Regions from separate parts of the Bacillus sp. N6 genome, predicted to be linked through region 2. Evidence: a T-box and tRNA genes for the amino acid it is inferred to sense, from the RefSeq annotation. Region 2 holds a T-box; the other holds one or more tRNA genes.
The links. The T-box of region 2 lies ahead of alaS (alanine--tRNA ligase). A T-box ahead of a tRNA ligase gene usually reads a tRNA of that ligase, here a tRNA-Ala.
Positions count from the first base shown of each region.

Region 1: it has a tRNA-Ala gene. The T-box ahead of alaS (alanine--tRNA ligase) is inferred to sense a tRNA for this amino acid. The anticodon was not compared.

Region 1 is NZ_CM127843.1:4,754,765-4,759,151, forward strand. It holds gene ACUXVC_RS24520 (MFS transporter) at 1-847, shown strand, start outside; tRNA gene ACUXVC_RS24525 (tRNA-Glu) at 994-1,065, opposite strand; tRNA gene ACUXVC_RS24530 (tRNA-Ser) at 1,072-1,162, opposite strand; tRNA gene ACUXVC_RS24535 (tRNA-Asn) at 1,170-1,244, opposite strand; tRNA gene ACUXVC_RS24540 (tRNA-Ile) at 1,252-1,328, opposite strand; tRNA gene ACUXVC_RS24545 (tRNA-Gly) at 1,339-1,409, opposite strand; tRNA gene ACUXVC_RS24550 (tRNA-Lys) at 1,423-1,498, opposite strand; tRNA gene ACUXVC_RS24555 (tRNA-Thr) at 1,509-1,584, opposite strand; tRNA gene ACUXVC_RS24560 (tRNA-Phe) at 1,599-1,674, opposite strand; tRNA gene ACUXVC_RS24565 (tRNA-Asp) at 1,684-1,759, opposite strand; tRNA gene ACUXVC_RS24570 (tRNA-Met) at 1,763-1,839, opposite strand; tRNA gene ACUXVC_RS24575 (tRNA-Ser) at 1,868-1,960, opposite strand; tRNA gene ACUXVC_RS24580 (tRNA-Ile) at 1,978-2,054, opposite strand; tRNA gene ACUXVC_RS24585 (tRNA-Met) at 2,059-2,135, opposite strand; tRNA gene ACUXVC_RS24590 (tRNA-Ala) at 2,156-2,228, opposite strand; tRNA gene ACUXVC_RS24595 (tRNA-Pro) at 2,244-2,317, opposite strand; tRNA gene ACUXVC_RS24600 (tRNA-Arg) at 2,328-2,401, opposite strand; tRNA gene ACUXVC_RS24605 (tRNA-Leu) at 2,405-2,493, opposite strand; tRNA gene ACUXVC_RS24610 (tRNA-Gly) at 2,510-2,584, opposite strand; tRNA gene ACUXVC_RS24615 (tRNA-Leu) at 2,614-2,694, opposite strand; tRNA gene ACUXVC_RS24620 (tRNA-Lys) at 2,709-2,784, opposite strand; tRNA gene ACUXVC_RS24625 (tRNA-Thr) at 2,798-2,873, opposite strand; tRNA gene ACUXVC_RS24630 (tRNA-Val) at 2,878-2,953, opposite strand; rRNA gene rrf (5S ribosomal RNA) at 2,958-3,073, opposite strand; rRNA gene ACUXVC_RS24640 (23S ribosomal RNA) at 3,175-4,387, opposite strand, start outside.
Region 2 is NZ_CM127843.1:4,288,000-4,292,386, forward strand. It holds gene alaS (alanine--tRNA ligase) at 1-1,715, opposite strand, end outside; T-box leader at 1,756-1,975, opposite strand; gene ACUXVC_RS22100 (PH domain-containing protein) at 2,217-2,561, shown strand; gene ACUXVC_RS22105 (AI-2E family transporter) at 2,606-3,673, opposite strand; gene ACUXVC_RS22110 (hypothetical protein) at 3,850-4,062, shown strand; gene ACUXVC_RS22115 (YrzQ family protein) at 4,108-4,236, opposite strand; gene ACUXVC_RS22120 (hypothetical protein) at 4,255-4,387, opposite strand, start outside.

The sequences.
Region 1 (4,387 bases), 470 kb from region 2:
ACGTTGGACTAAACTATACCGTGGATCCCATAAATTGCATACAGCATTTTCCTTTGAATCGGTCGTCGACGAAATTTGCTTCATAATTGGTCCTGTATTATCTGTCAGTTTAAGTGTTATGTTCTTCCCAGAAGCAGGGCCACTTTTATCATCTGTTTTTCTTACAATTGGGGTATGCCTATTCATCCTACAAAAAAGCACAGAACCACCTGTACACCCTGGCGACATTACAAACAAAGGAACAGTATTTAAAATTGGTTCTTTGCGAGTACTAGTATTCACACTCATTGCTATAGGTACTATCTTTGGCACAATAGATGTCGTTAGTGTAGCTTTTGCTGAACATCAAGGAAACGCAGTAACTGCTAGCTTTGTACTTTCTGTCTATGCAATCGGTTCATGCCTGGCAGGCCTTATTTTCGGTACTCTTAAACTCAATGCTCCACCCTATAATCAATTTTTAATAGCAGTCACACTTTCCATGATAACAATGCTGCCACTATTTTTCGTAAATACTATTGCTTGGCTAATAGTTATTGTCTTCTTTGCAGGACTATCTGTCGCTCCTACTATGATTATTACTATGGGGCTTGTGGAAAGAATCGTACCTGAATCAAAAATAACAGAAGGAATGACTTGGGCAATTACAGGACTTGGAATTGGAGTCTCCCTAGGATCAGCGATAGCTGGTTTAGTTATTGATAATTTTGGAGCTCGAGCAGGATTTAGTGTGGCTATTATAGCAGGAGGCCTTGCCTTCACTATTGCACTTTTAGGATACAAAACTCTTCACTTCGCATATAATCATGCTGTTATTAAACAAGATGGACATTCAATAGAGAGTTAAAACATGTTCAAAAAATAGGATTATCTCTTCTTATGCATGAGAAAAGGTAATCCTATTTTAAACTTATTATTTATAATCTGTCATAGCTTCTTCTATATCTATACACAACAAAAAAGAGATAGCAGTTTATGCTATCTCTTTTAGTATGACCCGTACGGGATTCGAACCCGTGTTACCGCCGTGAAAGGGCGGTGTCTTAACCACTTGACCAACGGGCCAATTACTGGCAGAGAAGAAGGGATTCGAACCCTCGCACCGCGTTCGCGATCTACTCCCTTAGCAGGGGAGCCCCTTGAGCCACTTGGGTACTTCTCTATAAATATGGCTCCGCAGGTAGGACTCGAACCTACGACCGATCGGTTAACAGCCGATAGCTCTACCACTGAGCTACTGCGGAACAATTATGGTGGGCCTAAATGGACTCGAACCATCGACCTCACGCTTATCAGGCGTGCGCTCTAACCAGCTGAGCTATAGGCCCATAATTGAAAAGCGGGTGAAGAGAATCGAACTCTCGACCAGAGCTTGGAAGGCTCTTGTTTTACCACTAAACTACACCCGCATTAAATTGAAAATGGTGAGCCATGAAGGATTCGAACCTTCGACCCTCTGATTAAAAGTCAGATGCTCTACCAACTGAGCTAATGGCTCATTTTGAAAGTGGTGCCGGCTAGAGGACTTGAACCCCCAACCTACTGATTACAAGTCAGTTGCTCTACCAATTGAGCTAAGCCGGCTTGCGACTTCAAAATGGTGGCTCGGGACGGAATCGAACCGCCGACACGAGGATTTTCAGTCCTCTGCTCTACCGACTGAGCTACCGAGCCTTATTAAAATGGCGGTCCCGACCGGGGTCGAACCGGCGATCTCCTGCGTGACAGGCAGGCATGTTAACCACTACACCACGGGACCATTTGGTTGCGGGGACAGGATTTGAACCTGCGACCTTCGGGTTATGAGCCCGACGAGCTACCGTACTGCTCCACCCCGCGATGATATAATATGTAATTTAAGAAAAAATGGAGGAGGTAGAGGGATTCGAACCCCCGCGCGACTCTCGCCGCCTGTCGGTTTTCAAGACCGATCCCTTCAGCCGAACTTGGGTATACCTCCGAGATATAAACCTTTAGTGGTGGACCTTGTAGGACTCGAACCTACGACCGGACGGTTATGAGCCGTCTGCTCTAACCAGCTGAGCTAAAGGTCCTTTATGGTAGCGGCGGAGGGGATCGAACCCCCGACCTCACGGGTATGAACCGTACGCTCTAGCCAGCTGAGCTACACCGCCATAAATGATATTAAAATAAGTGGAGCCTAGCGGGATCGAACCGCTGACCTCCTGCGTGCAAGGCAGGCGCTCTCCCAGCTGAGCTAAGGCCCCATGTTTTTGGGAATATCGGGAAGACAGGATTTGAACCTGCGACCCCCTGGTCCCAAACCAGGTGCTCTACCAAGCTGAGCCACTTCCCGTTAATAAAAGCGCGCCCGAGAGGAGTCGAACCCCTAACCTCTTGATCCGTAGTCAAACGCTCTATCCAATTGAGCTACGGGCGCATATGGTGCCGAGGGCGGGGGTCGAACCCGCACGGTGGTCACCCACCGCAGGATTTTAAGTCCTGTGCGTCTGCCTGTTCCGCCACCCCGGCATGTCATATTGAAAATTGGAGCGGAAGACGGGATTCGAACCCGCGACCCCAACCTTGGCAAGGTTGTATTCTACCACTGAACTACTTCCGCAAGACATGTTTGAGATATTTTATTAAAAGTGCGGGTGAAGGGAGTCGAACCCCCACGCCAAAGGCGCTAGATCCTAAGTCTAGTGCGTCTGCCAATTCCGCCACACCCGCATATTTCATTAAAATGGTGAGCCATGAAGGATTCGAACCTTCGACCCTCTGATTAAAAGTCAGATGCTCTACCAACTGAGCTAATGGCTCTCAAAATTAAAACTGGTGCCGACTAGAGGACTTGAACCCCCAACCTACTGATTACAAGTCAGTTGCTCTACCAATTGAGCTAAGTCGGCTAAATGGTGGAGGATGACGGGATCGAACCGCCGACCCCCTGCTTGTAAGGCAGGTGCTCTCCCAGCTGAGCTAATCCTCCGTTTGCCTGGCAACGTCCTACTCTCACAGGGACAAGGTCCCAACTACCATCGGCGCTAGAGAGCTTAACTTCCGTGTTCGGTATGGGAACGGGTGTGACCTCTCTGCCATCATTACCAGACTGTATTCATTTAAGACAAGAATTATTGTAACTCATTTAACTTCTAAAGTCAACAAGTTTTTTATATTCTTTCAAAACTAGATAACATTGCTTCATATTATATGGTTAAGTCCTCGATCTATTAGTATTCGTCAGCTCCACATGTCACCATGCTTCCACCTCGAACCTATCAACCTGATCATCTTTCAGGGATCTTACTAGCTTACGCTATGGGAAATCTCATCTTGAGGGGGGCTTCATGCTTAGATGCTTTCAGCACTTATCCCTTCCGCACATAGCTACCCAGCTATGCCCTTGGCAGAACAACTGGTACACCAGCGGTGCGTCCATCCCGGTCCTCTCGTACTAAGGACAGCTCCTCTCAAATTTCCTACGCCCACGACGGATAGGGACCGAACTGTCTCACGACGTTCTGAACCCAGCTCGCGTACCGCTTTAATGGGCGAACAGCCCAACCCTTGGGACCGACTACAGCCCCAGGATGCGATGAGCCGACATCGAGGTGCCAAACCTCCCCGTCGATGTGGACTCTTGGGGGAGATAAGCCTGTTATCCCCGGGGTAGCTTTTATCCGTTGAGCGATGGCCCTTCCATGCGGAACCACCGGATCACTAAGCCCGACTTTCGTCCCTGCTCGACTTGTAGGTCTCGCAGTCAAGCTCCCTTATGCCTTTGCACTCTACGAATGATTTCCAACCATTCTGAGGGAACCTTTGGGCGCCTCCGTTACACTTTAGGAGGCGACCGCCCCAGTCAAACTGCCCACCTGACACTGTCTCCCGGGTCGATAAGACCCGTAGGTTAGAATTTCAATACAGTCAGGGCGGTATCCCACCAGCGCCTCCACCGAAGCTAGCGCTCCGGTTTCAATGGCTCCCGCCTATCCTGTACAAACTGTACCAAAATTCAATATCAGGCTACAGTAAAGCTCCACGGGGTCTTTCCGTCCTGTCGCGGGTAACCTGCATCTTCACAGGTACTATAATTTCACCGAGTCTCTGGTTGAGACAGTGCCCAAATCGTTACACCTTTCGTGCGGGTCGGAACTTACCCGACAAGGAATTTCGCTACCTTAGGACCGTTATAGTTACGGCCGCCGTTTACTGGGGCTTCAGTTCAGAGCTTCGCTTACGCTAACCCCTCTCCTTAACCTTCCAGCACCGGGCAGGTGTCACCCCCTATACTTCGCCTTACGGCTTCGCAGAGAGCTGTGTTTTTGCTAAACAGTCGCTTGGGCCTATTCACTGCGGCTTTCCGTTAAGAAAGCACCCCTTCTCCCGAAGTTACGGGGTCATTTTGCCGAGTTCCTTAACC
Region 2 (4,387 bases):
AAGTGAGTTGCTGTATGATTTTTCACAACGCTACTACGGTTTTTCGTATCGATAATAGCTTTCACAGCCGCATCTTTCGTTAATGTACCTTCTTCAACAACAACTTTGTGTAAGTTTTGACCATTTGGTGCTTTTTGCACGTCTTTTACAAGAACTTTCACGCCATCAGCAAGAAGGTAACCACGGTCTGCAATTTGTCCACCGCTCTCAGCATAGAATGGTGTTACATCAAGCATTAATTGTCCTTCTTCACCAGCTTGTAAGCTGTCTGTGTATTCGCCGTTTTTCACAAGTGCAACAACGTTACTTTCTGTTGCAACTGTACCGTAACCAACGAACTCACTCGCTACTTTAACTTCTCCAAGTACACCGCCTTGAACTTGCATTGAGTCAACGTCTTGACGAGCAGCACGTGCACGCTCACGTTGTTTTTCCATTTCATTTTCAAAACCTTCATGATCAACTGTCATGCCAGCTTCTTCTGCATATTCTTCTGTTAATTCAATTGGGAAACCGTATGTGTCATATAGACGGAACGCATCTACTCCAGAAATAACAGTTGTTTTTTCTTCTTTTGCTTTTGTAATAACTTCAGCTAAAATTGCTTCACCATCATGAAGTGTTTCATGGAAACGCTCTTCTTCGTTTTTCACAACTTTCGCAATGAAATCTTTCTTTTCAAGTACTTCTGGATAGAAGTCTTTCATTACTTCTCCAACAACCGGTACTAATTCAAACATGAATGGACGGTTAATGTTTAATTTCTTCGAATAACGAACAGCGCGGCGTAATAAACGACGTAATACATAACCACGGCCTTCGTTAGAAGGAAGAGCACCGTCACCAACAGCAAATGTTACTGTACGGATATGGTCAGCAATTACTTTAAACGCCATATCTTTTTCTAAATCGCCATTACGATATTTCTCACCAGAAATTGATTCTGTTGCACCAATCATCGGCATGAATAGATCTGTATCAAAGTTCGTAGGCACATCTTGAACGATAGATGTCATACGTTCTAGACCCATCCCTGTATCAATGTTTTTCTTAGGAAGTGGTGTATATGAACCATCTGGATTATGATTAAATTGAGAGAATACAAGGTTCCATACTTCTAAGTAACGCTCGTTTTCTCCGCCTGGATATAATTCTGGGTCACTAAAGTCATTACCGTAAGCTTCTCCGCGGTCATAGAAAATCTCTGTATTCGGTCCACTTGGTCCTTCACCGATATCCCAGAAGTTTTCTTCTAAGCGGATAATACGCTCTTTTGGAACGCCCATTTTCTCATTCCAAATTGTGAATGCTTCTTCATCTTCTGGATGGATTGTAACTGATAGTAATTCTTTATTGAATCCGATCCATTTGTCGCTCGTTAAGAATTCCCAAGCCCATGTAATTGCTTCTTCTTTGAAGTAATCACCGATTGAGAAGTTTCCTAACATTTCAAAGAATGTATGGTGACGAGCTGTTTTCCCTACGTTTTCAATATCGTTTGTACGAATTGATTTTTGAGCATTTGTAATACGTGGATTTTGTGGGATTACACGTCCATCAAAATATTTTTTCAATGTAGCTACACCACTATTAATCCATAGAAGAGATGGATCTTCATGTGGAACTAGTGATGCACTAGGTTCTACTGCATGTCCTTTTTCTTGGAAAAAGTCTAAAAACATTTGACGAATTTGTGCGCCTGTTAGTTGTTTCATTGTATTTTCCTCCTTAAATATAAAAAACTCCCGTCCCTATAAAAGGGACGAGAGTTAACTCGCGATACCACCCTAATTATGAATTGATTACAATAACAATCAATTCATCACCTCATGGTGCCGTAACGTGGCAAGACGGCAGTGATTAGCTGCTCTCAGGATTAGCTTTCTGTTACCCTTCATTTAAAGCTTCTTTCAGCCATATGGAAGCTTCTCTCTATAAATGGACTGTAACGTACTTGTTCCGTCATTGATTTAATGTATTATATGACTAAATATAATAGAATTCTCTTAAGTTTGTCAATGTAGATAATCATTTATATTGTATTAATCGCTTATTAATCATAGGTATTCTACTATTCATTCTTAACAGCCTTTTCATATATTATGCGTTTATTAATAAATTGGAATCTCCTTACAATAATAATTTATAAAAATTTCTAAATATTACTTTTTTTGCTATAATTAAATTATTGTTAATAAAATAAAGGAGCGATCACAATGACAACCTTACTTAACAAAGCTAAAAACATATTAGCAACTGACGAAACGATATTATTTTACGCAGCATGTTCATTAGACATATTTATTTATCGTTCCGTCGCAAGGCCAGGATTGCTAATTTTAACGAACAAAAGGCTATTCTTTTACGGGCCAGATGTAAGTAAGAATCCAATATTTGAAGAGTACTCTTTTGCAAAAATTTCTAATCTAAAAGAACAAAAGCGTCTTTTCAACAATCAAATTGTATTTATGTATGATAATGAATGGAAAAAAATAAAACATATTCAAACAAATGATGTGAGCTCCCTCGTTCAAAAGATACACGAGCAGCTTTCTAAATAAATATATGATTAGCCCTCTATTTCTTACATAGAGGGCTTCTATACTTACACATTTTCTTTTTTCAAGAGAGGTCTCACATGAACAATGACAGTACGAATAACTGCTAAAATCGGAACCGATATTAGTAATCCTACAATACCAGCTACTTCCCCCCCAACTAGTAATGCAAGCATAATAATAACAGGATGCATACGAAGTGACTTACCAACAATGTAAGGCGATAAAATGTTACTTTCCACAAATTGCAAAATAGCAATCGTAATCCCCGCCTTAATAAGTAAACTCGTTGATACTGTTGCTGCAATCATTAACGTCGGGATCGCTCCTAAAATAGGACCAAAGTACGGGATTATATCCGTTACCCCAATAATAATGCCAAGCAATAATGGATATTTCATACCGATAAACCAAAAAGAAAGAGCTGATACTCCCCCTAATACTAAACAAACAAATAACTGTCCTCGAATATAACTTCCAAGTGACTTATCAATTTCTTTCGCAAGCATTTGCCCCGTACCTCGCCATTTACTTGGGACTAGTTTCCAAAAGATATGATAAAACTCACCATAATCTTTTAATATGTAAAATACAATGAACGGTATTAAGAAAATAATGAGCAATGAATCGAGTACACCACGAGCTGTACTCATCACTTTATTTAAAAGCGCTTGAATCTTCGTTTCCACACCCACAAAAAGTTGTTTCACCTTTTCATGAATGAACGAAGGGAAATTCGCTGTTTGTTCTGTAACGCCATCCATCCACGAATCGTACATCTTTGTAAACTGCGGAAATTGTTCATTAATCTCTTGTAACTGTTTAATAACGACTGGTGTTCCTTTATAAATCCCATAACCAATTCCACCAAAGAAAAGGATATAAATGAGCAAAATGGCAAGTGTACGGGGCATCCCTTCCTTATGAATTTTTTCAATTAAAGGGTGCAATAAATACGCAATAAAACAGGCGATAAGAAACGGCGTAATCGCTACTTTAAATACAAAAATAATCGGTGCCCATAGTGGCTTAATTTTTAAAAAGACGAGCAAACAAAGAAAAACAAGTAACAATAATCCTAAACGATATATCCAAATGATTTTAAGATTCTTCACATGAAAAACCTCCTCCACCTTTATTTTGAAAATAAATGGGTTAGGTTATGTGTGAAACTTTTAAAATCTTTTCATACGGACCATACTGTTTTTTAAAGACGTACATATAAATAACATAACAAGGACAACCACCCCTGAGAATACAGCATGAAATAATGTAATCAGGAGGGCTAATTATGGTTTTGTTTATGCTTGGATTATCAGCACTTTTTATGATTCTTGAATGGATTTGTATCGGCTTTGGTATTTGGAAGGGGTTCTTTATTCGTTCCTCACGTAAAGAAAAAGCGAAGCAATTATGGCAGTATGGAATACTTGGCGTCGGCTGTTACGGTCTATCTTATCTTTTCTCAGAAATTGGACTTTTTTATTTGCATATGAGTGCATAAAAAAACTCCCTTGTCTATAAGGGAGTTTTCACTTTATCGAAATGATTATAAGTAAGACTTAATCATCTTACGTGCTTTTTTCATATTGCGTTTTGAAAATACATCTTGCTTACGAGCATATTGATATGCTGCAGCTCCAACACCTAATGCGATTAATGAATTGCGTAGATTCAAAGTAAATCCCCCTTTTCGTTATCCAATCGTTCTTTCATTCTCATCAAATAAATCATCAAGAGAGCTTAATGAACCATCTTCCTCAACTTGATGCGTATGGATTTTCCCCTTTGAAACCGATAATTCGATATAACAATTCCAGCAATAAAAT